3 regions of the Streptomyces sp. NPDC043726 genome follow, and region 3 is predicted to be linked to each of the others. Evidence: riboswitches for the same ligand, from Rfam matches in the RefSeq annotation. Region 3 holds a riboswitch; each other region holds the start of a gene.
What was found. A riboswitch is a leader RNA that binds a small molecule or an ion and turns the genes downstream of it on or off. The one in region 3 is predicted to bind cyclic di-AMP.
Positions count from the first base shown of each region.

Region 1: it holds a riboswitch for cyclic di-AMP, as region 3 does, so the genes downstream of both, AC068Z_RS03095 (C40 family peptidase) here and AC068Z_RS12270 (M23 family metallopeptidase) in region 3, are expected to answer to the same signal.
Region 2: it holds a riboswitch for cyclic di-AMP, as region 3 does, so the genes downstream of both, AC068Z_RS34175 (M23 family metallopeptidase) here and AC068Z_RS12270 (M23 family metallopeptidase) in region 3, are expected to answer to the same signal.

Region 1 covers NZ_JBWKCI010000001.1:671,796-681,775, forward strand. The annotation lists gene AC068Z_RS03075 (esterase/lipase family protein) at 1-749, shown strand, start outside; gene AC068Z_RS03080 (M23 family metallopeptidase) at 845-2,509, shown strand; gene pcrA (DNA helicase PcrA) at 2,541-5,015, opposite strand; gene AC068Z_RS03090 (ScyD/ScyE family protein) at 5,079-6,155, opposite strand; cyclic di-AMP (ydaO/yuaA leader) riboswitch at 6,422-6,593, shown strand; gene AC068Z_RS03095 (C40 family peptidase) at 6,602-7,786, shown strand; gene AC068Z_RS03100 (tellurite resistance/C4-dicarboxylate transporter family protein) at 7,986-8,996, shown strand; gene AC068Z_RS03105 (hypothetical protein) at 8,974-9,327, opposite strand; gene AC068Z_RS03110 (C40 family peptidase) at 9,743-9,980, shown strand, end outside.
Region 2 covers NZ_JBWKCI010000014.1:123,112-133,091, reverse strand. The annotation lists gene AC068Z_RS34190 (bifunctional acetate--CoA ligase family protein/GNAT family N-acetyltransferase) at 1-708, opposite strand, end outside; gene AC068Z_RS34185 (HPr family phosphocarrier protein) at 886-1,167, shown strand; gene AC068Z_RS34180 (GntR family transcriptional regulator) at 1,306-1,992, opposite strand; gene AC068Z_RS34175 (M23 family metallopeptidase) at 2,205-2,969, opposite strand; cyclic di-AMP (ydaO/yuaA leader) riboswitch at 2,983-3,147, opposite strand; gene AC068Z_RS34170 (M16 family metallopeptidase) at 3,362-4,750, opposite strand; gene AC068Z_RS34165 (M16 family metallopeptidase) at 4,747-6,138, opposite strand; gene AC068Z_RS34160 (DNA gyrase/topoisomerase IV subunit A) at 6,423-8,879, shown strand; gene AC068Z_RS34155 (CobW family GTP-binding protein) at 8,876-9,940, opposite strand.
Region 3 covers NZ_JBWKCI010000003.1:710,374-720,353, forward strand. The annotation lists gene AC068Z_RS12240 (GTP cyclohydrolase II) at 35-670, opposite strand; gene AC068Z_RS12245 (MarR family winged helix-turn-helix transcriptional regulator) at 864-1,373, opposite strand; gene AC068Z_RS12250 (dihydrofolate reductase family protein) at 1,436-2,563, shown strand; gene AC068Z_RS12255 (alginate lyase family protein) at 2,632-3,843, shown strand; tRNA gene AC068Z_RS12260 (tRNA-Met) at 3,895-3,968, shown strand; gene AC068Z_RS12265 (PP2C family protein-serine/threonine phosphatase) at 4,173-5,270, shown strand; cyclic di-AMP (ydaO/yuaA leader) riboswitch at 5,501-5,659, shown strand; gene AC068Z_RS12270 (M23 family metallopeptidase) at 5,671-6,690, shown strand; gene AC068Z_RS12275 (PrsW family intramembrane metalloprotease) at 6,768-8,099, opposite strand; gene trmB (tRNA (guanosine(46)-N7)-methyltransferase TrmB) at 8,153-9,031, opposite strand; gene lhgO (L-2-hydroxyglutarate oxidase) at 9,167-9,980, opposite strand, start outside.

The DNA of each region.
Region 1 (9,980 bases), on a different contig from region 3:
TCCTCACCGGACACCTCCTCCTCTACCCCTCCGGAATCACCCAGGAGCGCAGGGCGGCGCTCCCCGCACCGGGCGGTCCCGACACACCGCAGCTGCCGACGGAGTCGAAACCCCCGGTCGTGCTGCTGCACGGCTTCATAGACAACCGCTCGGTCTTCCTGCTGCTGCGCCGCAGCCTCGCCCAGCACGGCAGGCATCAGATCGAGTCGCTCAACTACTCGCCGCTGACCTGTGACATCCGGGCCGCGGCCGAGTTGCTGGGCCGGCACATCGAGGAGATCTGCGCGCGCACCGGCAGCGAGCAGGTGGACGTCGTCGGACACAGCCTCGGCGGGCTCATCGCGCGTTACTACGTCCAGCGGCTCGGCGGCGACCTGCGCGTGCGGACCCTGGTCACCCTCGGCACGCCGCATGCGGGCACGAAGGTGGTGCCCCTGGCCAACGCGCACCCCATCGTGCGCCAGATGCGCCCCGGTTCGGCGGTGCTGGAGGAGCTGGCCCTGCCCGCGCCCGGCTGCCGCACGCACTTCGTCGGCTTCTGGAGCGACCTGGACCATCTGATGGACCCGCTGGAGACGGCCTGCGTCGACCACCCCGACCTGCTGGCGCAGAACGTGCGGGTGAGCGGGGTCGGACACCTCGCCCTGCCGGTGCACCCGGCCGTGGCCGCCGGAATACGCCAGGCCCTCGACGCGGAGCCGAGCGGAGGCGCGGAAGCCGCCCGCGCGGGCGGGCTGACGGTGGCTTAGCCACCCTGCCGGGGCGCCAAACCACCCCTGCCACATCGAACACTCTTCGAACACAAGGCCAAAGTCGCGCCCGCAGTCCCCCGAAACACGGCCGAATGCCCGTTTCACGGAAGCACGAAACCTGCCGAAGATTGTCGTGCCCGCGTACCGCCGGGTACAGTCGCCGCACTGCTCTGCCAGCCCCTGTTGTCGAGGCGAAAGAGAAGTTGGTGAACGACCGTCACCCGTCGGGGACCATGACCACCCCGGCTACGGCTTCCGAGGCCGACTCGGCGCACTACGCGTCGTACGGCACCCAGGAAGCCCCGTACGGCGACTTCACCACGCACGGTCACTACGACGCCACCGGTTTTCAGCACGCCACGCAGACCACCGGGACCTTCGACACGGACCCGCTGTTCGGCACCATGCCGGGCGACGGCACCGGCTCCTACGACGCGAGCCAGTGGACGACGGGCGGCCACGAGACCCTGAACTACGACGCGTACGCGGCCCAGCACCACGCCGCCTACGACACCGGCGCGTACGAGACGACCGCCTGGTCGGCCGAGTACCAGCAGCTGTCCGTCGTACCGCCGCAGTCCACCGGCCCCGACGCCAGCGGCCATTGGGACGCCAACGCCTGGCTCCAGCCCGATCAGTCCGGTGCTGCCGCCGACCGGACCCAGCAATGGGAATGGGGCACGCAGACCTTCGACACCGGCGCCTACGACGCCACGCAGTGGAACTCCGACGGCGCCACCACCGGGGCCGACGACTACGAGCACCGGGCCGAATCGTTCGACCAGCAGGCGACGGCCACCTTCGAACAGGTCTCGGCGGAGGAGACGCCGTACGGCGAGGCGCTCCACGACGAGTACGCCGAGCCGTCCCACGACGAGTACGGCACGCCGTCCCAGGAAACCGCCTCCGGCGAGGACGAGTTGACCGCCACCGGTGAACTCCCCCCCGTCACGTCCCTGCTCGACGAGCAGGAGGAGACCGCCCCGGTCCCGGGCTCCCGCACCGCCGCCCGTGCCGCGGGACGCTCCCGCCGCCGTCCCCCCGCCAAGCGCTCCGCGCTGCTGACGGTCGCCGTGCCCTCGGCGTGCGTGATGGGCGTGGCCGGGATCGCCGCCGCCTCCGTCGGAACGCTGACGGACGAGAAGGAAACGGCGACGACCGCCTCGGACACCACCCAGGCCGTGAAGCCGTCGACCGCGAACAACAAGCTGGACACCCAGCTGGAGAGCCTGTCCGCCGGGGCCGACGACTTCGCCGACCGGGCCAGCCGGACCCAGGAGCGCATCGACCTCAAGGCCGAGCAGGAGGCCGAGCGGAAGAAGGCGGCCGAGGAAGCGGCCCGCAAGGAGCGACTGCGCCCGAAGTTCGCGCTCCCGGTCGCCCAGCACGGGCTCAGCGCCTACTACGGCCAGGCCGGCATCAACTGGATGTCGGTGCACAGCGGCATCGACTTCCCGGTGTCGTACGGCACCACGGTGATGGCCGCGACCGACGGCACCGTGCGCACCCAGTGGAACGCCGCCTACGGCAACATGATGATCGTGACCGCGATGGACGGCACGGAGACGTGGTACTGCCACCTCTCCACCTACCAGGTCGCCTCCGGTACGACCGTGAAGGCCGGCGACGCGATCGCGTACTCCGGGAACTCGGGCAACTCGACCGGCCCGCACCTGCACTTCGAGGTGCGCCCCGGCGGCGGCTCGGCCATCGACCCGCTCGCCTGGCTGCGCAGCCACGGGCTGGACCCCTCCTAGGCCCAGCCCCGGCCGGCTCGCACGCGCGGAGCTACAGCTTCTCCACCGGCGCGTACCGCAGCAGCAGCCGCTTCGGCTTGTCGCCGAAGTCGATCGTCGCCTCCGCGTTGGCACCCGTGCCCTTGACCGCCATCACCGTGCCGAGCCCGAACTGGTCGTGCGTCACCCGGTCCCCCACCGCCAGCGCGACGACCGGCTTCTCGGACGTACGACGGGTGGCGAAGCCGGAGGCGCCGGACGCCGCCGAGCGGGAGCGGGACGAGGACAGCGAGGCCGCCACGCCGGACGCGGGGCCGGAGGACATCGGCGCGGTGGCGCCGGTGCGCTTCCAGTCCACGTGCTGCGCCGGGATCTCCTCCAGGAAGCGGGAGGGCGGGTTGTACGACGGCTGCCCCCACGCGCTGCGCATCGACGACCGCGTCAGGTACAGCCGCTCCCGCGCGCGGGTGATGCCGACGTACGCCAGCCGCCGCTCCTCCTCCAGCTCCTTGGTCTGGCCGAGGGCGCGCATGTGCGGGAAGACACCGTCCTCCATGCCGGTCAGGAAGACGACCGGGAACTCCAGGCCCTTGGCGGTGTGCAGGGTCATCAGGGTGATGACTCCGGAGCCGTCCTCGTCCTCGTCGGGGATCTGGTCGGAGTCGGCGACGAGCGCGACCCGCTCCAGGAAGTCGGACAGGCCGCCCGGAGCTTCCTCGGACTCCTGCTCGAACTCCAGGGCGACGGCGGCGAGTTCCTGGAGGTTCTCGATGCGGGTCTCGTCCTGCGGATCGGTGGAGGCCTGCAACTCGGCGAGGTAGCCGGTGCGTTCGAGCACCGCCTCCAGGACCGTGGCCGGTCCGGCGCCGGACTCCACGATCGTACGGAGCTCCTCCATCAGCGTGTTGAACCGCTTGACGGCGTTGGTGGAGCGCGCGGCCATGCCGTACGCCTCGTCCACGCGCTTGAGCGCCTGCGGGAAGCTGATCTTCTCGCGCTGGGAGAGGGCGTCGATCATCGCCTCGGCGCGCTCGCCGATGCCCCGCTTGGGGACGTTCAGGATGCGCCGCAGGGGGACCGAGTCCTCCGGGTTGGCCAGGACGCGGAGGTAGGCCAGGACGTCCCGGACCTCCTTGCGCTCGTAGAAGCGGACGCCGCCGACGACCTTGTAGGGCAGGCCGACGCGGATGAAGATCTCCTCGAAGACGCGGGACTGGGCGTTGGTGCGGTAGAAGACGGCGACGTCGCCGGCCTTCGCGTCCCCCGCGTCCGTGAGGCGGTCTATCTCGTCGGCGACGAACTGGGCCTCGTCGTGCTCGGTGTCGGCGACGTAGCCGGTGATGCGCGCGCCCGCGCCCGCGTTGGTCCACAGGTTCTTGGGGCGGCGGGACTCGTTGCGCTCGATGACGGCGTTGGCGGCGGTCAGGATCGTCTGGGTGGAGCGGTAGTTCTGCTCCAGCAGGATCGTCGTCGCGTCCGGGTAGTCCTCCTCGAACTGGAGGATGTTGCGGATGGTCGCACCGCGGAAGGCGTAGATCGACTGGTCGGCGTCGCCCACGACGCACAGTTCGGCGGGCGGGATGTCGTCCGCGCTGGGCGGGACGTCGACGGGGTGCTCGCGGGTGCCGACCAGTTCGCGCACGAGGGCGTACTGGGCGTGGTTGGTGTCCTGGTACTCGTCCACCAGCACATGGCGGAAGCGGCGGCGGTAGTGCTCGGCCACGTCCGGGAAGGCGCGCAGGAGGTTGACCGTCGTCATGATCAGGTCGTCGAAGTCGAGGGCGTTGGCCTCCCGCAGCCGCGACTGGTAGAGCGCGTACGCCTGGGCGAGGGTCTTCTCGAAGCCGTCGGTCGCCTGGGCGGCGAAGTCCTCCTCGTCGATCAGCTCGTTCTTCAGGTTGCTGATCTTGGCGCTGAAGGACTTGGGCGGGTACCGCTTGGGGTCGAGGTCTAGGTCCCGGCAGACGAGGGCCATCAGGCGCTTGGAGTCGGCGGCGTCGTAGATCGAGAAGGAGGACGTGAAGCCGAGCTTCTTGCTCTCCCGGCGCAGGATGCGCACGCACGCGCTGTGGAAGGTCATCACCCACATCGCGTTCGCGCGCGGGCCGACGAGCTGCTCGACGCGCTCCTTCATCTCGCCCGCGGCCTTGTTGGTGAAGGTGATCGCGAGGATCTGGCCGGGGTGCACGCTCCGCTCGGCGAGCAGATACGCGATGCGGTGGGTGAGCACCCGGGTCTTGCCGGAGCCGGCGCCCGCCACGATGAGCAGGGGGGTGCCGGAGTGGACGACGGCCGCGCGCTGGTTCTCGTTGAGCCCCTCGATGAGCGCGGCCGCGTCGATCGCCGGACGCGGGGCGCCGTCGCGGTAGTAGGCGTCCCGGTCCGGCGGCACGTCGAACTTCCCGCCGAACAGATCGTCCGGAACGGGCTCCGGAGCGTGCTCGTCCTCGGGCGGCGGCGGTTCTTCCTCGTGGGCCCGAGGGGCCTGGAGATTCGCCAGGAAGCTGTCGTCAAAGAGGCTGCTCATCGCTCTCCGAGTCTAGGGCGCCCCACTGACAGCCCGCCGCCACCCTGAGGAGATCGGCCGGTTTCAGAAGCCGAGGATCTTCCAGACCTGGCCACCCGGGGTCTTCTCACCTTCCAGGACGGTGCCGTCACGGTCGGCGATCGACCAGGCAGAGACGTAGACCTTGCCGTCGTACGGGTCCACGGCGACGCCCGCCGGGAACGGCACCTTCACGTGCGTACGCCTGCCGTTCGAGACCTTCGTCACGACGCCGCCGAAGAGCTGGCTGACGTACAGGTCGCCGCTGCCGTTGACGGCGAGGCCGCTGATCGGGCCGAAGCCGGACTTCCAGCCGAGGATCTTGCCGCTCCAGGGGTCGACGCGCCACACGCGCGCGGTGGGCTTCTCGGTGAGGCCGTTCAGCTCGCCGACGTAGAGCTTGCCGTCGGGGCCGAGGGCAAGCGACGTGGGGACGGACTCGCGGCCGTTGTGGTCCGGGAAGACCGTGAAGGGGCGGGCCTTGCCGGACCTGGAGATCTCGACGAGGTCGTTGCCGGCCGCGTCCGCGACGATCTTCCGGCCGTCCGGGAGGGCGAGGACGGCGTACGGGTTGGACTCCAGGCTCGCCTTGTGCGGGTTGTGCTTCAGCTCCACGGCCGACACGTCGGCGGCGATCCTCGCCTTGCCGTGGCCGACGCGCAGCAGCTTGCCGAGGGTGTTCCAGGGCGGGCTGGCCGGCACCCCGGCCTCCGGCGGCACGAAGGTCTCCACGCCCCACACCTCGCCGTACAGGGCGGAGACACCGTCGACGCCGGTGGCGAATCCGCCGTCGGGGGCGGCGCCCGAGGGCAGCCCCTTCACCACCCTGTGGTGCTTCCACGCGCCCCCGTCCCAGTAGATCTTGGTGACGGCCGAGGTGAGCCCGACGCAGGTCTCCCCCTCCGGCCCCTCCCCGATGCACTTCCCGCCGCCCCGGCCCGCCTCGGCGACGTACAGCCTCCCCTGGTCGTACGAGAGCTGGCGCGGGTTGTCGAGCCCGCTCGCGATCACCCGGACGACCGGCCGGCCGTCCCCTCCCCCGCTCGCGCCGGCGGGCGCGACGCCCGCCGTGGCGGCGAGCGCGACGCCCGTGGCGACGACGAGTGACGTGCGCTTCCTCATGCCCTTACCCCCTACTCACCACCGCGGCTCACACGACCGCGGCTGGCTGGAAGCTAGCGCCCGGAAGCGGGCGGAAGACGTCACTCCGGAGGAAATACGTACATGTCGATGCAGATCAGTCCGCATTGGCCACGCCCCGCGATGCCCTGACCTAAGGTCACGAAAATGTATCGGGCATATCACCCATCAACCTTCACAGGGGCCACACGAGTTGGCTACCGTGCCGGTCAGGCCGTACGACCCCCACCGGCGAACCCCGCCGGGCCGCGCGGCCTCCGCCGAGTCCGTTGCCCGCCCACGGCAACCGGAGCCGGGGACCCAACCGACATTGGGGTGAATCGACCCGACTCCCTTACCGGGACGAGGTCGTAGGGCAACCCTTCCTAACCACCCGCCCGAACCCGACAGCTAACTCGGTAGGCGGAGCACGGAAGGAGTCGCCTCCCTTGGCGTCGCACCGCAAGTCGCGTCCCGCCGGTACGCGCGTAGCAGGCATACGCACCCCTGCCCTGGCCACCGCGGCCCTCACCTCCGTGGCCCTGCTGTCCCAGACGGCCGACGCCAGCCCGGCCGCGGACGACAAGCCGAGTCTCGAAGAGGTCGAGAAGAAGGTCGATGACCTCTACCGCCAGGCGGAGACGGCGACCGAGAAGTACAACGCGGCCAAGGAAAAGACGGCCAAGCAGCGCAAGCAGGTCGACACGCTCCTCGACGACGTCGCCAAGCGCACCCAGAAACTCAACGACGCGCGGGAGGAACTCGGTTCCTTCGCCGCCGCGCAGTACCGCACCGGTGCCGCCGCCCCCGACACCGCGACCTTCCTGCTGGCCGACACCCCGCAGGACTACTTCGACCAGACCCAGCTGATGAACCGGATGACCGGCCGTCAGAAGGAAGCGGTCGACGACTACGTCACGCAGCAGTCCGAGACGATGAAGAAGCGCCAGGAGGCCACCGAGAGCCTCCAGACGCTGAACGAGTCGCAGAGCGATCTGAAGACCGCCAAGTCCACGGTCCAGAAGAAGCTCTCCGACGCGCGAAAGCTGCTCTCCGAACTCACGGCCGAGGAGAAGGCGCGGCTCGCGGAGATCGAGCGCAAGAAGCAGGAGGAGGCCGCGCGCAAGGCGGCCGAGCTGGCGAAGCAGCAGGCGGAGGAGCAGCGCCGCCAGGAGGCCGCGGAGGCGGCACAGCAGCAGGAGACCGGCTCCACCGGTTCCGGCTCCACCTCGACCGGCACCGGCGAGTCCGACTCCACGGCGGACTCCTCCTACGCCACGAAGGCCGAGAAGGCGCTCGCCTTCGCCCGCGCGCAGATCGGCAAGCCGTACGTCTGGGGCGCCACGGGCCCGGACTCCTACGACTGCTCCGGCCTCACGCAGGCCGCCTGGAAGGCCGCGGGCGTGGACATCCCCCGCGTCACCTACGACCAGGTCAACGCCGGCACCACGGTCTCCCTCGCCAGTGCCCAGCCCGGCGACCTCGTCTTCTTCTACGACGACGTCACCCACGTCGGCATCTACATCGGCAACGGCATGATGATCCACGCCCCGAAGCCCGGCACGTACGTGCGCGAGGAGTCGATCTACTACGACGGCGAGGGCTCGATCCACAGCGTGGTCCGGCCCGCCTGAGCCACGGCGGCACGCGCGCGGGGCTTCCTTTCCGGTACCCCCGCGTGACGGGGGCTTCCCTTTCGGCGCCCCCGCGTGAGCCCCCGCTCTCCCGTGCGGCCGACCTCGGAGCCACACCGCACGCGCGCGTGGGTGCTTTCGTGCCCCACGCGCGCGTGGCCCGCCGGGAACGCGCCCGGTGCTCCATAGCATCGGCCGCATGCCCGGCACCTCTGCCCTTCGCTCACTCCGCGCCTGGTGGGCGCCGCGTCCTCCGGCGGCCGGTGCCGCGGTGATGGCGACCGGCATCATCTCGGTCGGCCTGCATCTCACCGGCTACGAGGTCCTGTCCCGGATCGCCCTGGCCGTGGGCTGCGTCGCCTGGCTGGGCCTCGCCGGGGACTTCGTCGTACGGCTGGTGCGGCAGCCGGAGCGCTGGCGGCAGGAGGCCGGCACGCCCGCCGCGCTCACCGCCGTCGCGGCGACGACCGTGCTCGGCACCCGCTTCTCCCTGCTGGGCTGGCAGTACCTTGCCGAGGCCCTGCTGGCCCTGGCCGCCCTGCTGTGGCCGGGCCTGCTCTACGTCGTCGTACGGCACTGGCGGCGCCCGATGCCCGGCGGGGTGTTCCTCGGCTGTGTGGCCACCCAGGGGCTCGCGGTGCTCGGCGCCGTCCTCGCCGCGGCGGAGTCCTCCGCCTGGCTCGCGCACGCGGCGCTGGTGCTGTTCTGGCTGGGCCTCGTCCTCTACGCCTGCGCCCTCGCCCTGTTCGATCCGCGCCAGGTGCTGGACGGCGCCGGTGACCAGTGGGTCGCGGGCGGCGCGCTGGCCATCTCCGCGCTCGCCGGTTCCAAGCTGATCGCCGCCGACGGCCCGCGGCTGTACCTGTGGAACGAGGACGCCGACGACGTCCTGCACACGGTCACCGTCGCCCTGCTGGTGCTCGACCTGGCGTGGTACGCCGTCCTCGCCGTCGCCGAGCTGGTCCGGCCGCGGCTGCGCTACGACGTCCGCCGCTGGGCGACCGTGTTCCCCCTCGGCATGACGGCGGCGGCGACCCTGTCGGTGGCCACCGCCGTCGATGTGTCCTGGCTCGAGACCCCCGGCGAGGTCCTGCTGTGGATCGCCGTCGCGGCCTGGCTGGCCGTCGCCGTGGGGGCGGTGCGGGAGGAGCGGGCCTACGCCGCCGCCGCGACCGCGGACGCCGAGCTCACGTCCACAGCACCGCGATGAAGATGTTCGCCGTGGTGAGCAGGCCCACCAGGCCGAAGAGGTTCTTGTCCACCTTCTCGTCGTCCCGCTTCACGTAGACGAGACCGAGGATCACGATCAGCAGGGCCAGCTTCACGCCGATCTTGACGTTGTCGACGGTCTGGTCGTCCGCCTGGTTCAGCCCGACCAGGATCACGCCGGTGACGAGCATCGTCGCCGCGCCGTGCAGCATCGCCGGCACGAACCGTGCGGTGCCCTGGCCCATCGCCTTCATCTGGGTGAGGAAGCCGCCCAGGAGCGAGGCGATACCGATGATGTGCAGGCCGACGAAGAGATGGATGAGTACGTCCATGAGGCCGGAGCCTAATCAGGGGCCTGCGGGGCGCCCGACACCGGCCCACCCCCACGGCGGCCGATCTTGCATATATGCGCTCCATAGCACCCCGCCGTTCCCACCCGCCCCCGAAACCACGACATCGGTCATCGCACAGCGTGAAGGCGACCGCCCCGATCGCGGATCACGGTCACATACGGTCACCCAGCGATCCCCTCATGGCAGTTCCGCACAACGCGTTACCAAGCCGACACACCCAGGTTTAGCGTCCTCCCCCAGGTGACCGGCTCCCCACCGCCGCCCGGGCCAGGGGCGGCAGCCGGACACCTCCGCCGAGAAGGTCCGGCGGCGGCCGGCTCCCCCTGTGCGGGCCGCCGCCGGACCTGCAGCTCAGGGCGGTCGTAGCAGTCGTGCGAAAGGACGTGCAGTCCACGTGGCAGCGCACCGCAAGCCCCGACAGCGCTCGGCCGGCGGCAACACCGTCCGTACGGCCGCGACGGTCGCCCTCGCGGGCGCGGCCACCGCTACGGGCTTCGACGGGACCGGGCACGCCGAGCCCGAACTGACACCGGCGCAGGTCAAGGCGAAGGTGGACCGGCTGTACCAGGAGGCGGAGACCGCCACCGAGAAGTACAACGGCGCCAAGGAGAAGGCCGAGGCGGCCGAGGCGC
Region 2 (9,980 bases), on a different contig from region 3:
CCGGATGTTGTCCAGCACGCCGCGCCCGACCCCGCCCGGCGACCGGCCGACGCCGATGACGGCCACCGACCCCGGCACCAGCAGCCGTTGCACGGACCGCGCCTCGGCGCGCTGCTCGCGCGCGTACTGCACGGCGAGCGAGCGGTCCGTGGGCTCCAGGTCGAACTCCAGCCGGACGACGCCGTCCTCGAAGCTGCGCTTCTGGGTGTACCCGGCGTCCGTGAACACCTTGATCATCTTGGTGTTGGCGGGCAGCACCTCGGCGGCGAACCGGCGGATCCCGCGCTCCCGCGCGACCGCGCCGATGTGTTCGAGCAACGCGGAGGCGACGCCCCGCCCCTGGTGGGCGTCCTGGACGAGAAAGGCGACCTCGGCCTCGTCGGCGGGCGCGGAGGCGGGCAGTCCGTCGGCGCCGATGCGGTCGTAGCGTACGGTGGCGATGAACTCGCCGCCGATCGTGGCCGCGAGTCCCACCCTGTCCACAAAGTCGTGGTGCGTGAAGCGGTGGACGTCCTTGGCGGACAGTCGCGGGTAGGGCGCGAAGAAGCGGTAGTACTTCGACTCGTCCGAGACCTGCTCGTAGAAGCTGACCAGGCGCTCGGCGTCGTCAACGGTGATGGGGCGGATGCGCGCGGTGCCGCCGTCGCGCAGCACCACGTCGGCTTCCCAGTGGGCGGGGTACTCGTGCCGGTCCGACGCGCTCTGCATGGGGCCCAGAGTACGGCTCGCGTACGACAACGGCGCGAGGCAGTCTGTGGAGGACGGGTGTCGGACCGAGGCCGCGGTCCGGCGACCACGCAGTACGGGACACGGGTCCGTACCGGGCACGCTTCACGTTGTGGAACACTGGTCTAGACAACCTGAGAACCTGAAGGGCAGCATCACATGGCTGAGCGCCGCGTCAACGTCGGCTGGGCCGAGGGCCTCCACGCCCGCCCCGCCTCCATCTTCGTCCGAGCCGCCACGGCCGCAGGCGTCCCGGTGACGATCGCCAAGGCTGACGGCAAGCCCGTCAACGCGGCCTCCATGCTGGCGGTTCTGGGCCTGGGCGCCCAGGGCGGCGAGGAGATCGTGCTCGCGTCCGACGCCGAGGGCGCGGACGCCGCCCTGGACCGTCTGGCGAAGCTGGTCTCCGAGGGCCTCGAGGAACTCCCCGAGACCGTCTGAGCATTCAGCGGACGCGGCACTCGCCGCACCCTTTGAAGGGCTCGCCCGAATTGCCGGGCGGGCCCTTCGCCTTTTCTGAATTCGGGCAGCAGAAATAGTCCCCCGCGAATTACCTGCTCTTTGTATACGGTGCGCGTGTTAATGACGCGGGCCCGACATGTTTACGGGATGTTGCGAATTCCTCACACGCTCGCCGGGGCCCGGGAGCCTGAGCCGATGCCTGCCGCTGGACCGCTCCGTGTGCGCGGCCGTGACGGCCCGCGCGCGGTCGCTGTCGCCGCGCGCCACCGCGTCCACGATCGCCCCGTGCTCCGCCCAGGTCTCCACGGGGCTGACCGGCGCCTCCACCGCGTACATCCAGGCGATCTTGTGCCGCAGCTGGGTCAGTACCGAGGTCAGCGCGGGGCTGCCGGAGGCCTGGGCGAGCGTCTCGTGGAACCAGCCGCCCAGGGAACGCAGATCCTCGCTGTTGCCCCGCCTGGCGCGCTCCTGACCGAGCCTCACCAGGCCGCGCAGCACCTTCAGGTGCGCCTCGGTGCGCCGCTGGGCGGCCCGCGCGGCACCCAGCGGCTCCAGCAGCGTGCGCATCTCCAGCAGGTCGGCGGCCTCCTGCTCGGTCGGCTCGGCGACGCAGGCGCCCGCGTGCCGCCGGGTCACCACGAAGCCCTCCGCCTCCAGCGTGCGCAGCGCCTCCCGGACGGGGACGCGCGAGATGCCGTAGCGCCGCGCGAGCAGTTCCTCGGTGAGCCGGCTGCCGCGCTCGTGGACACCGGCGACGATGTCGTCCCGGATCGCCGTGCATACCGAGTGCGCCGGAATACGCATGACCGACCTCCGCTTTAATCCCCGTGAAACGTCGACGACTGACGCGTGTTCAGCGACTCTATTCCAATGACTCGGAATTTCCGACGGCGGACCGGAATCCATGGATATTTTTTGGACAGCGGGGCCCCGAAAACGCCGAAAAACCCCGGCTCGGGAGCCGGGGTTCCGGGACGCGGTCGCGGGTGCGGGTGCGGGTGCGGGTGCGGGTGCGGTCAGAGGTTCACGCCGTGCGAGCGGAGGTAGGCGACGGGGTCGATGTCCGAGCCGTACTCCGCGGTCATGCGCGCCTCGAAGTGCAGGTGCGCCCCGGTGACGTTGCCGGTCGCGCCGGAGAGGCCGATCTGCTGCCCAGGGGTGACGGTCTGGCCCACCGAGACACCGATGGAGGACAGGTGGCCGTACTGGGTGTACGTGCCGTCGTGCATCTTGATGACGATCTGGTTGCCGTACGCCCCGCCCCAGCCGGCCTCGACGACGGTGCCCGTGCCGACCGAGCGGACGGAGGTGCCGCCGGCGGCGTGGAAGTCGACGCCGGTGTGGCTGCCGGAGGACCAGACGGCACCGCCGGCCTTGTAGCCGGTCGAGACGTAGGAGCCGGAGATCGGCGAGACGAAGGTGTTCAGGCGCTTGCGCTCGGCCTCGCGGGCGGCGCGCTCCTTGGCCTCGCGGGCCTCCTTGGCGGCCTCGGCGGCCCGCTCGCGGGCGGCCTCCTCGGCCTTCTTCTTCGCCGCGGCCTCCTCGGCGGCCTGCTGCTGGGCCGCGGCCTGGGCGTCGATCTCGTCGGCGATCGAGCCGCCGATGGTGATGACGGGGGTGATGCCGGTCTGCTCGGCGGAGGGCTCCGCGGCGAGGGCCGGGGCGGCGAGGGTGCCGACGACGCCGGTGGCGGTGAGCGCCGCGACGCCCGCCGCGCGGGCGGTGGTGCGCTGCATCCGGCTGGGACGACGGTGCTTCCCGGTGGCGCGGGTGAACGCCATGAAGTGGCTGGTCCTTTCCTTCCTTCTCGCCTACCGGGTTAGCTGACGGGTTCGGAGCAGGAAGGTCTCCTACGGACCCCCTCGCGCTGGGCGCGGGCGTCCGATTCACCCCAGGGACTACGGTGGGGTCCCCGGCTCCCCTGGCTTGCGCCGTACGGGGACTCGGCGATGACTGTCCGGTGCCGCGGTCGCGGCGCACTGCCTGACGGACAGCCCGGATGACGCTAAACGGGGCAACTTTCAATCCCCAAACGGATCACGGCTTTTGTAGCGCATGCCACAGGTCAGACAGGCAACCTCTCCCTCAATTCGGACATAAAGGGGCCCTGGTGGCGCTTCCGTCACCAGGGCCCCACACGCGCGTCGCCGCGCGTTCACAACCGAGGGTGTGTCTACTCGGCCGTCACGACGGTGACTTCACCGATTCCGAGGGCCTCGACGGGCTCCTTGATCTGCGCGGCGTCCCCGACCAGAACCGTCACCAGACGGTCCACCGGGAAGGCGTTCACGACCGCCGCGGTGGCCTCCACGGTGCCGGTCGCGGCGAGCTGGCGGTACAACGTGGCCTGGTAGTCGTCGGGCAGGTGCTGCTCGACCTGGTCGGCGAGCGTGCCGGCCACGGCGGCGGCCGTCTCGTACTTCAGCGGCGCCACCCCGACGAGGTTCTGCACGGCGACGTCCCGCTCGGCGTCGGTGAGCCCGCCCTCGGCGAGGGTGCGCAGCACCGTCCACAGGTCCTGGAGGGCGGGACCGGTGTTGGGGGTGTCCACGGAGCCGCTGATGGCGAGCATCGAGGCACCGGTGCCGTCCGGGGCGGAGCGCAGGACCTGCCCGAAGGACCGCACGCCGTAGGTGTAGCCCTTCTCCTCGCGCAGGACGCGGTCCAGGCGGGAGGTGAGGGTGCCGCCGAGGCAGTACGTGCCGAGGACCTGCGCGGGCCACACACGGTCGTTCCGGTCGGAACCGACGCGGCCGATCAGGAGCTGGGTCTGGACGGCGCCGGGGCGGTCCACGATGACGACGCGGCCGGTGTCGTCGGCGGTGACCGGGGGCACGGGCCGCGGCTCGGCCGGGGAGCCGGTCCAGGAGCCGAGGGTGTCGGCCAGGAGCGCGTCGAGGTCGACTCCGGTGAGGTCGCCGACGACCACGGCGGTGGCCGTGGCGGGGCGCACGTGCCGCTCGTAGAAGGCGCGTACGGCCGGGGAGTCGATGGCGGCGACGGTCTCCTCGGTGCCCTGGCGCGGACGCGACATGCGCGAGGTCGCCGGGAAGAGCTGCTTGGACAGCTCCTTGGCGGCGCGCCGGGAGGGGTTGGCCAGTTCGTGCGGGATCTCGTCCAGCCGGTTGGCGACCAGCCGCTCGACCTCGCTGTCGGCGAACGCGGGCGCCCTGAGGGCGTCGGAGAGCAGTCCGAGCGCCTTGGGCAGGCGGGAGACCGGCACTTCGAGGGAGAGACGTACACCGGGGTGGTCCGCGTGGCAGTCGAGGGTGGCGCCGCAGCGCTCCAGTTCGGCGGCGAACTCCTCGGCGGTGTGCTTGTCGGTGCCCTCGGAGAAGGCGCGCGCCATGATCGTGGCGACGCCGTCGAGGCCGGCCGGCTCGGCGTCCAGGGGGGCGTCCAGGAGCACCTCGACGGCGACGACCTGCTGTCCCGGGCGGTGGCAGCGCAGCACGGTCAGGCCGTTGTCGAGGGTCCCGCGCGTGGGCGCCGGGAAGGCCCAGACCTTCGGCTCGCCCGCCTGCGGCTGGGGGTGGAACTCCATCGGGGCGAGCTCGGTCACTTGGCCGTCTCCTCGTTCTCGTCGCTTGCTTCCACGGTGGCCTGGGACTCGAGGTCCTCGGTGGGTTCCTCGACGGTTTCCGTGGGGACCGTCGGCTCGTAGACCAGCACCGCGCGGTTGTCGGGGCGCAGCCGGGCCTTGGCGACCTCCTTGACCTCCTCGGCCGTCACCTCCAGCACGCGCCCCACGGCGGTGAGGGCGAGCTGCGGGTCGCCGAACAGGACGGCGTAGCGGCACAGTTCGTCGGCGCGGCCCGCGACGGTGCCGAGCCGGTCCAGCCACTCGCGCTCCAACTGGGCCTGGGCGCGCTCCATTTCCTCGGCCGTCGGGCCCTCGGCGGCGAACCGGGCCAGCTCCTCGTCGATGGCGGCCTCGATCACCGGGACCTCGACGTCACCGGAGGTCTTCACGTCCAGCCAGCCGAGCGAGGGCGCTCCGGCGAGCCGCAGCATGCCGAACCCGGCGGCGACGGCCGTACGGTCGCGGCGCACGAGCCTGTTGTAGAGGCGGGAGGACTCACCGCCGCCGAGGATGGTCAGGGCCACGTCCACGGCGTCGCACGCGCGCGTGCCGTCGTGCGGGAGGCGGTAGGCGGCCATCAACGCCCGCGCGGGGACCTCCTCCTCGACGACCTCGCGCAGCTCCTCGCCGATGATCTCCGGCAGCGAGCCGTCCCGCGGGGCGGGCTTGCCGTCGAAGGCGGGGATGGAGCCGAAGTACTTCTCGACCCAGGCGAGCGTCTGCTCCGGGTCGATGTCGCCGACGACCGACAGCACGGCGTTGTTCGGGGCGTAGTACGTACGGAAGAACGCCCGCGCGTCCTCCAGGGTGGCCGCGTCCAGGTCGGCCATGGAGCCGATCGGCGTGTGGTGGTAGGGGTGGCCCTCCGGGTAGGCGAGGGCGGTGAGCTTCTCGAAGGCCGTGCCGTAGGGGACGTTGTCGTAGCGCTGGCGGCGCTCGTTCTTCACGACGTCGCGCTGGTTCTCCATCGACTCGTCGTCCAGGGCGGCCAGCAGCGAGCCCATGCGGTCGGCCTCCAGCCAGAGGGCGAGCTCCAGCTGGTGGGCGGGCATGGTCTCGAAGTAGTTGGTGCGCTCGAAGCTGGTGGTGCCGTTGAGCGAGCCGCCGGCGCCCTGCACCAGCTCGAAGTGGCCGTTGCCCTTGACCTGGCCGGAGCCCTGGAACATCAGGTGCTCGAAAAGGTGAGCAAGGCCGGTACGTCCCTTGACCTCGTGGCGGGAGCCGACGTCGTACCAGAGGCACACCGCCGCGACCGGGGTCAGGTGGTCCTCGGAGAGCACCACGCGCAGGCCGTTGGCCAGGCGGTGCTCGGTCGCTGTCAGGCCGCCGGAGCCTGCCTGGGTTGTGGCCGTGTGACCCATGGGCATGTACGTCCTTCCGATCGCGGACGCGGTCTGGAAACCGCGGTTTTCCTGCCGGTCCTGCCACTGTATGCAAGCGTGCGAGGGCTCGGCGAAGTTCCCGGGCCGCGTACGCCGAGGGCGGATGCCGGCGGCGGATCGCGTAGCCTGCGGGCAGCCGTGAGCGGAGGTGCCCCTCCGCGCCGGGCCGGAGGGCCGACACCGGGTCCTGGTCCGGGTTGTCAGTGCCGCGGTCCACAATGGTCCGCGTCAGATCCAGTTCACGCGTCTAGCAAGGAGCCCAGGCAGCGATGGCCCGCCGCAGCACGAAGACCCCGCCGCCCGACGACTCGTACGAGGAGAAGATCCTCGACATCGACGTCGTCGACGAGATGCAGGGCTCCTTCCTCGAGTACGCGTACTCGGTCATCTACTCCCGCGCCCTGCCGGACGCCCGTGACGGCCTCAAGCCGGTGCACCGCCGCATCGTCTACCAGATGAACGAGATGGGCCTGCGCCCCGACCGCGGCTATGTGAAGTGCGCGCGCGTGGTCGGCGAGGTCATGGGTAAGTTGCACCCGCACGGCGACACGTCGATCTACGACGCGCTCGTGCGCATGGCCCAGCCCTTCTCGATGCGGGTGCCGCTGGTCGACGGCCACGGCAACTTCGGCTCGCTGGGCAACGACGACCCGCCGGCCGCCATGCGGTACACCGAGTGCCGGCAGGCGCAGGCGACGAGCCTGATGACGGAGTCGATCGACGAGGACACGGTCGACTTCGCGCCCAACTACGACGGCCAGGAGCAGGAGCCGGTGGCGCTGCCCGCCGCGTTCCCGAACCTCCTGGTCAACGGCGCCTCCGGGATCGCGGTCGGCATGGCCACCAACATGCCGCCGCACAACCTCTCCGAGGTCATCGCGGCCGCCCGCCATCTGATCCGCCACCCGAACGCGGATCTGGACACCCTGATGCGGCACATCCCGGGCCCCGACCTGCCCACCGGCGGCCGGATCGTGGGCCTCGCCGGTATCCGCGACGCCTACGAGACGGGCCGCGGCACCTTCAAGATCCGCGCCACGGTGTCGGTGGAGACCGTGACGGCCCGCCGCAAGGGCCTGGTCGTCACCGAGCTGCCCTTCACGGTCGGCCCCGAGAAGGTCATCGCCAAGATCAAGGACCTGGTCGGTTCGAAGAAGCTCCAGGGCATCGCCGACGTCAAGGACCTCACCGACCGCCAGCACGGCCTGCGCCTGGTCATCGAGATCAAGAACGGCTTCGTGCCGGAGGCCGTCCTGGAGCAGCTGTACAAGCTGACGCCGATGGAGGAGTCCTTCGGCATCAACAACGTCGCCCTGGTCGACGGCCAGCCCCTCACCCTGGGCCTGAAGGAGCTGCTGGAGGTCTACCTCGACCACCGCTTCGAGGTCGTCCGGCGCCGCAGCGAGTTCCGCCGCACCAAGCGGCGCGACCGCCTGCACCTGGTGGAGGGCCTGCTCACCGCCCTCGTGGACATCGACGAGGTCATCCGGCTGATCCGCTCCAGCGAGAACAGCGCGCAGGCCAAGGAGCGCCTGATGGAGCGCTTCTCGCTGTCGGAGGTCCAGACGCAGTACATCCTGGACACCCCGCTGCGCCGGCTCACCAAGTACGACCGCATCGAGCTGGAGGCGGAGAAGGACCGGCTCAACGAGGAGATCGCGGAGCTGACCCGGATCCTGGATTCGGACGCGGAGCTGCGCAAGCTGGTCTCCGCCGAACTGGCCTCGGTGGCCAAGAAGTTCGGCACCGAGCGGCGTACGGTCCTGCTGGAGTCGGCGGGCGCCCCGGCGGCGACCGTGCCGCTGCAGGTGGCGGACGACCCGTGCCGGGTGCTGCTGTCCTCCACGGGCCTGCTGGCCCGTACGGCGAACGGCGACCCCTTCGCCGAGGACGAGGACGCCAAGCGCTCCAAGCACGATGTGATCATCTCGGCGGTACCGGCCACGGCGCGCGGCGAGGTGGGCGCGGTGACGTCCGCGGGCCGGCTGCTGCGGATCAGTGTCGTCGACCTGCCGACGCTGCCGGAGACGGCGTCGCGGCCGAATCTCGCGGGCGGCGCGCCGCTGGCGGAGTTCGTCTCCCTGGAGGGCGACGAGACGCTGGTCTGCCTGACGACGCTGGACGAGTCCTCGCCGGGCCTGGCGATCGGCACCGCCCAGGGTGTCGTCAAGCGCGTGGTGCCCGACTACCCGTCCAACAAGGAGGAGCTGGAGGTCATCACCCTCAAGGAGGGCGACCGGATCGTCGGCGCGGTGGAGCTGCGCACCGGCGAGGAGGACCTGGTCTTCATCACCGACGACGCCCAGTTGCTGCGCTACCAGGCCGCGCAGGTGCGTCCGCAGGGCCGCCCGGCGGGCGGTATGGCGGGCATCAAGCTGACGGACGGCGCGAAGGTGATCTCCTTCACCGCGGTGGACCCGGCGGCCGACGCGGTGGTCTTCACGGTCGCGGGCTCCCGCGGCACCCTCGACGACTCGGTCCAGACGACGGCCAAGCTGACTCCCTTCGACCAGTACCCGCGCAAGGGCCGCGCCACCGGCGGGGTCCGCTGCCAGCGGTTCCTGAAGGGCGAGGACTGTCTGTCCCTGGCCTGGGCGGGCCCCGCCCCGGCGAAGGCGGCGCAGAAGAACGGCATGCCGGCCGACCTGCCGGAGATGGACCCGCGCCGCGACGGCTCGGGCGTGTCGCTGCCGAAGACGGTGTCGGTGGTGGCGGGCCCGGTCTAGGCCGGGTCGCCGGGCTCGTCCTCGGAGCCCTGCACGTAGCGCAGGACGCCCCACATGCCGTGTTCGTCGTCGGCGTGCGGGGCGTCGCTCTCGCACGCCCGGAGTTCCTTGACGAGCGCGGGCGCGTCGATACCGGTGCCGATGAGGACGAGCTGACTGAGCCGCTCCTCGGACGCCGCCCAGGGCTCGGGATAGAACCGCAGGAACCGCCCGACGGCGTGCACGGAGTACCGGTTCCGGGTGTCGTACGGCCCGAAATCGACGTACCCCTTGATCCGGTAGAGCCCGTCGGGACGGCTGTCGAGGAAGCTCATGAGCCGCCGGGGATCGAGGGGCCGCCCGGAGACGAAGGAAGCACTGTCGTAGGCGGTGTGCAGATGCCCGGCGTGGTCGTGCACCTCGTGCTGGTCAGGGCGGTGCAGATCGTCGAAGGAGAGCTGCCCGACCCGCTCCTCGCCGGGGCGGCAGTCGAAGAGGAACTCGGGGTCGACGCGGCCGTAGGTGGCGGGCACGACGGCGGCGCGGGCGGCGAGTTCCCGCACGAGGGAGAGGACCCGCTCCGGCTCGTCGGCCCGGTCGGTCTTGTTGACGACGACGAGATCGGCGAGGCCGAGATGGCGGTCGATCTCCGGGTGCCGGGCGCGGGTGTCGTCGAACTCGGCGGCGTCGACGACCTCGACGAGTCCGCCGTAGACGATGCCGGGATGCTCGCTGGCCAGCACCATGCGCACGAGTTCCTGCGGCTCGGCGAGCCCGCTGGCCTCGATGACGATGACGTCGATGCCGGCGGCTGGCCGCGCGAGCCGCTCCAGGTAGACGTCGAGCTCACTGGCGTCGACAGCACAGCACAGGCAGCCGTTCCCGAGCGACACGGTGGAGTCGCCGAGCGCGCCGGCCACCGCCATCGCGTCGATCTCGATGGCCCCGAAGTCGTTGACGATCGCTCCGATACGGCTGCCTCCGCTGCGGTGGAGGAGGTGGTTGAGGAGCGTGGTCTTGCCGGAGCCGAGGAAGCCGGCGAGAACGACGACCGGGATCTGCTGCGGGTTGCGGCTCTGCACGGACGAGCGACCTCTCTCCCGCCGACGCGTGCACCGGCTC
Region 3 (9,980 bases):
GCACCAGCGGTCCGGGAGACATTCCGGGGAAGCGTCAGCCGGCCGTGCGCCCCGTCAACTCGGCGAGGGGCAGGGTGTGTTGGGTCTGGAGGACCTTGGCGCGCAGATAGCGGACGTTGTGCTGGGTGGTGAAGACGCCGGTGGGGACGCGGTCGCGGACGTCGATGCCGAGCTCGCGCAACTGGGCGGCCTTGTCGGGGTTGTTGGAGAGCAGGTCGAGCTCGTCGATGCCGAGGGCGGTCAGCATCTGGGCGGCGGCCGTGTAGTCGCGCGCGTCCTCCGGCAGGCCGAGGGCGGCGTTGGCGGCGTAGGTGTCGAGGCCCTGGTCCTGGAGGGCGTACGCGTCGAGCTTGTTGTAGAGGCCGATGCCACGGCCCTCCTGGCGGAGGTAGAGCAGCACGCCGCCGCGCTCCGCGATGCGCTCGACCGCCTCGCGCAGCTGGGGGCCGCAGTCGCAGCGGGCCGAGCCGAAGACATCGCCGGTCAGGCACTCGGAGTGGAGCCGGACGAGCGGGATGGGTCCGGGGTCGCCGAGGACGACGGCCACGTGCTCCTGGCCGTCGGAGAGGCCGTGGAAGGTGACGAGGTCGGCGTCGACACCGTAGCCGTCGTGAAAACGCAGCGGTACGCGGACGCGGGAGCGCGGGGTGGCGGCGGGCTGGTCGGACATGCGGGTCTCCGGTCGTCGGAGGGCTTACTGCTTCAGATTTGAAGCAGCTCCTCGATACGGGACCCTAGCTCATGCTTGAAGTTTGAAGCAACTGGTTTGTGACGTGGACCGCGGCGCGCGTAGTGGCGTGGATCGCGGCACGCGTACGTGCATCGCGGCGCGCGCATGGCGCGAATCGCGGTGCGGCGACGCCTCATTCGCCCCCGCCGCAGCCGCCCGAGCGGCGCAGCCAGGGCATGTCCGTCGACTCCCCGCCCTGCAGCGCCCGGGTGACACCGCCGAAGATCTCCTCCAGCTGGCCGACCTGCTCCGGGGTGAGGTGATCGAAGAGGGCGGCCCGCACGGTGGCGACATGGCCGGGGGCGGTCCGTTCCAGCGCGGCCATGCCCTTGTCGGTCAGCGCGGCGACGCTGCCCCGCTTGTCCGACGGGCACCCCTCGCGCGCGACGAGCCCGTCCTTCTCCAGCCGGGTCACGGCGTACGTCAGCCTGCTGCGGGTGATCTTCACCGTCTCCGCGAGATCGGTCATCCGCAGCCGGCGCTCCGGTGACTCGGAGAGGTTGGCGAGGATCGAGTAGTACACGTGCGGCATGCCGGCGTCATGCTGGAGCTGCCGGTCGAGGGCGTCCTCCAGGAGATGGGTGGCGCCGATGTACGCGCGCCAGGCGCGCTGCTCCTCGGGGGTGAGCCAGCGGGTCGTCATGCGGCCAGTGTAGGTTTGCTTCAAACTTGAACCAAGCCCACGAGGTCCCCGTAGGAGCGCCGATGCCTCTGCCTTACGTCCTCCTCTCGGCCGCCGTCTCCCTCGACGGCTACCTGGACGACACCGGCCCCGAGCGGCTGCTGCTCTCCAGCCCCGCCGACTTCGACCGCGTCGACGAGGTGCGGGCCTCCGTCGACGCGATCCTGATCGGCGCGGGCACGATCCGGGCCGACAACCCGCGGCTGCTGGTCAACTCCCCGGAGCGGCGCGCGGCACGGGTCGCCGCGGGGCGGCCCGAGTACCCGCTGAAGGTCGCGGTCAGCGGGAGCGGCGACCTCGACCCGGCGGCGAGGTTCTGGCACACGGGCGGCGACAAGGTCGTCTATACGACGGAGAAGGGCGCCGAGCGGGCGCGCGCGGCCTCCCTCGCGGCGGACGTGGTCGGCCTGGGCGCGGACCTGGACTGGCCCCGGCTGCTCGGGGACCTGTACGCCCGGGGCGTACGGCGGCTGATGGTGGAGGGCGGCGGCCGGATCCACACCCAGCTCCTCCAGGAGGGCCTGGCGGACGAACTGCAGCTGGTCGTGGCGCCGCTGTTCGTGGGCGACGCCTCCGCGCCCCGCCTCTTCGGTCCCGGCGGGTACCAGTCCGGCCGGCTCCGCCTAGTGGACTCCCGCCGCATCGAGGACGTGGTGCTGATGCGCTACGAACCCACCGCACCCGGCGAGGGCACGCGCGCGACCGCCGCCGACCACCACTGGCTGCGGCTCGCCTGCGAACTGGCGCGGCTGTGCCCGCCGTCGCGGACGGCGTTCAGCGTGGGGGCGGTGGTGGTGGCCGCCGACGGCACGGAACTCGCGCGCGGGCACTCCCGGGAGGGGGACGACCCGGTGGTCCACGCGGAGGAGGCGGCCCTGGCGAAGATCGACCCGGCGGATCCGCGGCTGCCTTCCGCCACCGTCTACAGCAGCCTGGAGCCGTGCGCCCGGCGGGCCTCCCGCCCGGCGCCCTGTGCCCGGCTGATCCTGGACGCGGGGGTGCGCAGAGTGGTCACGGCCTGGCGGGAGCCCGACACCTTCGTCACGGACGCGGACGGGACCGGGCTGCTGGCGGCGGCCGGGGCGGACGTGGTGGTGCTGCCGGAGCACGCGGACCGGGCCATGGAACCGAACCGGCATCTGCTGACCTGAGCCCGGCGGCTACGCAGGTTGGCCCAACACGGACTGCGCCCCACCCCCGCCGGGGCCACGCTGCCCACATGAGGTCAGTTCGAAGGCGTACCGCCGGACTTGTGCTCGCCGCCCTGCTCGTCAGCGCCTGTGGGGCGGCCGGGCCCGGAGAGCGCACCATGGCCAGGGTGCTGTCGTCGGACGCCGAGTTCACCCACCCCGGCGTGCTCGTCGGCGCGGCCCAGCTGGCCGCCGTACGAGAGAACGTCACCGCCGGAAAGCAGCCGTGGCTGAAGGCGTATCTGGGGATGCGGGACAGCAAGTACGGGGCGTACAGGTACCGGGCCCGGCCGCGCGCCGAAGTGCACTGTCCCGCCGGGAAGAAGGCCGGCCGGGGGTGTGCGGAGGAGCGGCAGGACGCCATCGCCGCCTACACGCAGGCCCTGTTGTTCACCGTCACCGGCAAGCCGCGGCACGCCCTCAAGGCCAGGGAGATCATGGACGCCTGGTCGGCGACGCTGCAGCGGCACACCGGGGAGAACGCCGGGCTTCAGGCGGGCTGGGCCGGGTCCACGTGGGCCCGCGCCGCCGAGATCGTCCGGTACAGCCCCGGGGCGGGCTGGCCGCGGGACCGCGTGGCCCGCTTCGAGCGCATGCTGCGCACCGCCCACCTCCCCCAGGTCGCCGAGAAGGTCCCGGACGTCAACGGCACCCAGGACCTCGTCACCACCGACGCCGCCATCTCCATCGCCGTCTTCCTCGACGACCACGCGGCCTTCGACCACGCCCTCGCCCGCTACCGCGACCGCGTGCCCGCCTACTACTACTTGGAGAAGGACGGCCGCCTCCCGCTCACCCCGGCCGGGTCCGGCATGAACACCCCGCAGCGGCTGGCGGCGTACTGGTTCGAGCAGACGACGTACCGGACGGGCCTCACCCAGGAGACCTGCCGCGGCTTCGCGCACGTCGGCCACTCCCTCGCCGCCACCGCCCACATCGCCGAGACCGCCTGGCACCAGGGCGTCGATCTGTACGGAGAGGCCGAGGACCGGCTGACGGCCGCGATGGAACTGCACGCCCGCCATCAGCTGGGGGAGCCGGCGCCGGGGTGGCTGTGCGGGGGCAGGGTCGAACGGACCCTCGGACCCGGTCTCGAGGTCGCCCTCAACCATCTGGAGGGCCGGCGCGGCGGCTCCGTCCCGGCCGCCCGCAGACTGGCCGAGAAGACCCGCCCGGCCGGTACCGACAACCTCTTCGTGGCCTGGGAGACCCTGACCCACGCGGGGAATCCCGCCGCCTGAACAAACGTGTGTGCTCGGCGTCCCGCGGATGACGTACACTGGTTTCACCGACGCGGGGTGGAGCAGCTCGGTAGCTCGCTGGGCTCATAACCCAGAGGTCGCAGGTTCAAATCCTGTCCCCGCTACTGAAGGCCGAGGGCCGGAACTCATTGAATGAGTTCCGGCCCTCAGTCGTGTCCGCGTGTATGTCCTGGCCGTCTGTGGTCCGTGCCACGTGTGTTCCAGGTCTCACCCCCTCTTCCCGGTCTCATCCACTCGGCCCACCCCGATCGCCCCCCGCCCCCGCTCCGGGAAACCTGGAGGGACGGCGGACGTGGCAGGAGGCGGCGGTGCGGACTTCAGGGGTGGCGGACGCACGGCGCGTCCCGCCCGCGCGCACCTTCGTACGGCTGCTCCCGGCGCTGCTCATCGCGGGTGGGGTCCTGTACGACTTCGTCACCCCCCGCGGTTACACCGCGATCCCCTTCTTCACCGCCGCCCCGCTGGTCGCCGCGCCGTTCTTCGGGCTCCTCGGCACCGTCGTCACCGGGATCGCGGCCCTGATAGCCGCCTACGCGGTCCATGTCCGCTTCGGCTTCGGCCTCGACGGGGACACGGTCACCGAGGTGCTCACCGTGGTCACGGTCGCGGTCCTGGCCGTCGTACTCAATCTCGTCGTGCGCGAGGGCCATCAGCGGCTCGCCTCGCAGCGGGAGATCGCCGAGGCCACTCAGCGAGCCGTCCTGCCCCTGCCCATGGAGCGGCTCGGCGGGTACGAGATCGCCGCCCGCTACGAGGCGGCGCAGGCCGACGCGTTCATCGGCGGCGACCTGTACGCGGTGCAGGACAGCGCGTACGGCGTCCGGCTCGTCGTCGGTGACGTGCGCGGCAAGGGCATGGGGGCGGTCGCGGCCGTCGCCGTCGTCATCGGGGCGTTCCGGGAGGCGGCCGAGCAGGAGCCGACCCTGGAGGCGGTCGCGCAGCGGCTGGAGCGGGCGCTGGACCGGGAGGGCTCCCGGCGCGACGGGATCGACGCCGTCGAGGGGTTCACCACCGCCGTACTCGCCGAACTCCCGCACGGCGACGGGGTCGTACGGGTCGTCAACCGCGGCCATCCGCCCCCGCTGCTGCTGTATCCCGACGGGACCGTGCGCCCGCTGCCCGCGCGGGATCCGGCGCTGCCGCTGGGCATGAGCGAGCTGGGCAACTGGCCGGACCGCGCCGACGAGGTCCCCTTCCCGCCCGGCACCACCCTGCTGCTGCACACCGACGGACTGTCCGAGGCCCGGGACGCGCACGGCGCCTTCTACGACCCCGAGCGACGGCTGGCCGGCCGCGTCTTCGCCGATCCCGGCACCCTGATCCGGGCCCTCGCCGAGGAGGTGCGCCGGCACTGCGGGGGAGGGATGGCGGACGACATGGCCCTGCTCGCCGTACGAAGACCCTGACCGTCACCCCGGGTGATCGGATGGACGCCCTCCGCATAACAACTGACACACCGTCAGTACTGGTGTGACGCCTGAGACTTGGTCAACTCGCCCGATTTAGCCCCGTCGTGACCCGAAAGTCCAGGCCGGAATCGTTAATGATCAAGAGGAACAGCTTGGAATCAACGCCCTGGGTCTATTAACGTTCGATAACGCAGCGCGGTCGTCCCAGCCGTCACAAGAGTCGGCTCCGTGCGCACGCGCCGAATCCCGCGAGGGAACCGGGGAACCACCAACTTGGGGTGAATCGCGCGTATTTCGCCGGGCATGGAACGGCGGATATACGCGCGTAGGAGACCTTCCTGCTCCGAACCCGTCAGCTAACCCGGTAGGCGAGAAGGAAGGAAAGGAGCACGCCCACGTGGCGTCAAACCGGCCTGCCCCTGAGGCCCCGTTCGTGCCGAGCCAGCGTGACACCGAGGCTTTCGGCTACGGCAGCCCCCGCACCGACGAGGGCCCTTGGGAGGAGTGGAACCCCACCGCGGAGTCCATTCGCCCGGTACGCGGCCGGCACCGCGTCGCCAAGCAGCGCGGCGGACTCGCCCGCAGCTCCACGGTTCTCGGCGTCGGCGTCATAGCCGCCGTCGGCGCGGGCGGCATGGCCAGCGCGCAGTCCGGCAAGCCGCCGGTCGCGATCACCATGCCCGACCTGCCGCTGATCAACGACTCCGCGGACGAGGCTCCCGAGGCCGACACCACCCCGCTCAGCAACATCGGGGTCACCACCACCGGCACCGAGCAGGGCGCCGACGCCGGTGAGGCGCTGCGCGCCCGCATCATGGCCCAGGCCGAGCAGCAGCAGGACCAGGTCGACACCAAGGCCGCCGAGGCCGCCGCCGCCGCTGCCGAGAAGGCCGCCGCGGAAGCCGCCGCCAAGGCGGAGAAGGAGGCCGAGGCCAAGGCCAAGGCCGCCAAGGAGAAGGCGGAGGAGGAGGCCCGCGAGAAGGCCGAGGCCGAGCGGCTGGCCCAGCTCGCCAAGCAGTTCGCGCTGCCGACTTCCTCGTACACCCTCACCTCCACCTTCGGCCAGGCCGGTTCGCTGTGGTCCTCCGGCTACCACACCGGCCTCGACTTCGCCGCTCCCACAGGTACCCTCCTCAAGGCCGTCCACACCGGCACCATCACCTCGGCGGGCTGGGACGGCTCCTACGGCTACAAGACCGTGCTCACCCTCGAGGACGGCACCGAGATCTGGTACGCGCACCAGTCCTCGATCAGCGTCAGCGTCGGCCAGAAGGTCAACACCGGCGACATCATCGGGCGCGTGGGCGCGACCGGCAACGTGACCGGCGCCCACCTGCACATGGAGGTCCACACCGCGGGGTCCTCCTCCGGCATCGACCCGCTGGCCTGGCTGCGCAGCAAGGGCCTCAACCCCTGACCACCCAGCCCTCAGTGTGATCCCCGGCGGTCCTGACGGCACTTCCCCCCGACGTCAGGGCTGCCGGTTACGCATGTCTACGTGCGGTACGGGTTGTACGCCGGGTACGCGGGACAGGGCTGGTAGGCCGGCTGCGCCGGGTTTCCGTACCCGCCGTGCACCGGCCACGGCGGCGGCACCACCGGCACCGGCGGCGCGGTGACCCGGGCCGCGTGGTCCAGGGCGGGGCGCGCGACCTCCCGGCGCCGCCACAGCTCCCGCAGCAACTCCGCTTCCCGTACGACGAAGTCGGAGCCCGCGCGGCCCCGGCGGCCCCGGTGCCGCAGGAACGCCAGGGAGGTCGCGTACGCCTCGTACTGGGCCACCTCCCGCGCCGCCCGCTTTCCGGCGTGGCGGCGGGCGTGCTGCCGGGCCAGGCGCCGGGCGCGCATCGAGCTCAGCGCGAAGGGCTCGCCGGGGGTGAGCCAGCCGGCGACCGCGTAGACGGGCAGCTCCTCGCGCACGGTGCGCAGCTCGCGCTGGCGGGTCCAGATCACCAGCCACGTCAGCAGCCCGAACGCGGGCACCATGATCGCCGCGTACACCGCGAAGAAGCCGTACGGGCCGAACACCGACGAGCCGTTCCACATCGCGTGCATGCCCATCGCGAGCAGCAGCCCGGACAGCGGCAGCAGCACGCGCCGCCAGCGCTGACGGTCGCCGGAGAGCGCGGCGATACCGAAGCCGATGCCGGTGAGGACGGTGAAGAGGGGGTGCGCGAAGGGAGACATGACGATGCGCACGAAGAAGGTCGCTGCGGTCACGGACGCGATGCCGCTGTCGCCGGTGAGCTGGTCGGTGCCGAACGCGGTGCCCAGGTAGAGGATGTTCTCGGTGAACGCGAAACCGGTGGCGGTGATCCCGGCTATCACCACCCCGTCGACGAGCCCGGTGAAGTCCCGCCGCCGGAAGAGGAAGACGAGCAGGACGGCGGCCGCTTTCGCGGACTCCTCCACGATCGGCGCTATGACGGTGGCCCCGAGGGTGTCCGCGCTGGACGGGTCCGCGGTGGCCGTGGCTATCCATCTGGTCGCGAAGCTGTTGGCGACGATCGCTATGAGTGCGGCGGCGCAGGCGCCCCAGGCGAAGGCGAAGAGCAGATTCCGCCAGGGGCCCGGCTCGACCCGGTCCAGCCAGCGGAAGGCGGCTATGAGCAGCGGCACCGGCAGGACGGCGAGCCCGAGACCGACCAGGAACCCCTGGGTGCCGGTCTGCTCCCGCACGAGGGCGAGGATCACGAGACCGGAGAGGGCGAGCAGGGTGATCAGCGCGCCGTAACGCACCCACTTCCGCTGCCACCAGTGCGCGTGCCGCAGTGCGCCGCCGGGTGGACCGGGGGGGTGCGTCGGGGACGGGGGACAGGTGGCCACGGCATTGACCCTAACGAGGGAGGGGCGCAGCCCGCAGAGGGAGAGCGGTGGGCTCAGGCGCCGGTGGGGGGTTCGTCCGAGTGGGGTACGCGCTGGGCCGCGCGCAGGTCTACGCGCTGCTGTACGCGACGGAAGAGCAGGTCGTTCACGACATGTCCCTTGTCCAGTCCCTGGCCCTCGAAACGGGTCAGCGGCCGGAACTCGGGACGCGGCGCAAAACCGCCGTCGGCCTGCGTGTTCTCGAAGTCCGGATGGGCCGTCAGTACCTCGAGCATCTGTTCGGCGTACGGCTCCCAGTCGGTCGCGCAGTGCAGCAGCCCGCCGGGCCTGAGCCGGGTCGCGGCGAGGCTGAGGAACTCCGGCTGGATCAGCCGCCGCTTGTGGTGCCGCTTCTTGGGCCAGGGGTCCGGGAAGTAGACGCGGAGCCCGTCGAGGGCGTCCGGGGCGAGCATCTCGCGGAGCAGGATGATGGCGTCGCCGTTGCCGACGCGGATGTTGGACAGGCCGTGGTGGTCGGCGAGGTTGAGCAGGTTGCCCTGGCCGGGCGTGTGCACGTCGACGGCGAGCACATTGGTGTCGGGATCCGCGGCGGCCATCTGCGCGGTGGCCTCGCCCATCCCGAACCCGATCTCCAGCACGACCGGTCGGTCGTTGCCGAACATCTCCGGCAGGTCGATGACCCGCTGCCCGTCGATGTCGAGCCCCCACTTGGGCCACAGCCGCTGCAGCGCGTCCGCCTGCCCCGCGGTCACCCGGCTCCGCCGCGGCTGAAAACTCCGGATCCGCCGCTCGAAGTGCGACCCGGCCGGATCGGCCTGCGGCCCGTCCGGGAACCGCGGCTGCCCCTTGGCCCGGGTATGCCGGACAGACACGCCGGGCGTGTGGCCGGGGACGGGCTGGGGGGCTTCGGGGGTGGAGAGGGAGTCAGACACAGTGCTTCGATTCTACGGGTGGCGGTATTTCAGCCCGTCCGGCGTGTGAGGACGAGACCCGTTCAGGGCCGAAAGGGGGGTCTGAGGGCGCAGCCCTCAGGGTTGGGACGGGTAGGGGCGGCGGGGGCGAAAAGCTCAGGCCCGAGCCAGCTCGGCCAACGCCCGCCGAGCCACCTCTCTCCCGATCGGCAGCGATGCCGTGGCCGCCGGGGACGGCGCGTTCAGCACATGCACGGCCCGCGCACCCTCCCGGATCAGGAAGTCGTCCACCAGCGTCCCGTCCCGCAGCACCGCCTGCGCCCGCACTCCCGCCGCCGCGGGCACCAGGTCCTCCGAGGTGACCGCCGGCAACAGCCTCCGCACCGCCGACACGAACGCGGTCTTCGACACCGACCGCCGCAGCTCCCCCGCCCCGTACCGCCAGTGCCGTCGCCCTATCGCCCACGCCCCCGGCCAGCCCAGCGTCGCCCCCAGCTCCCGCGGCCGTACGACCCCCCAGCCGTACCCCTCCCGAGCCAGCGCCGGCACCGCGTTGGGCCCGATGTGCACCTCTCCGTCGATCCCCCGGGTCAGATGCACGCCGAGGAAGGGAAACGCCGGATCCGGCACCGGATACACCAGCCCCCGCACCAGCGAAGGCCGCGCGAGCGTGTAGTACTCCCCCCGGAACGGCACGATCCGCATCCCCGGCTCGTCCCCGGTGAGCCGGGCGATCTCGTCGCAGTACAGCCCGGCACAGTTCACCAGCACCCGGGCCCGGACGACGTCCCCCGAGGACGTCCGCACGGCGACCCCCAGCTCGGGCCGCCGGTCCACCCGTACGACCTGGGCGCCGTACCGGATCTCCGCCCCGGACGCCTCCGCCAGCCGCCGCGCGACCCCCACGAAGTCACAGATCCCGGTGGTCCCGACCTGTATCGCCGCCAGGCCCCGCACCTCGGGCTCGTAC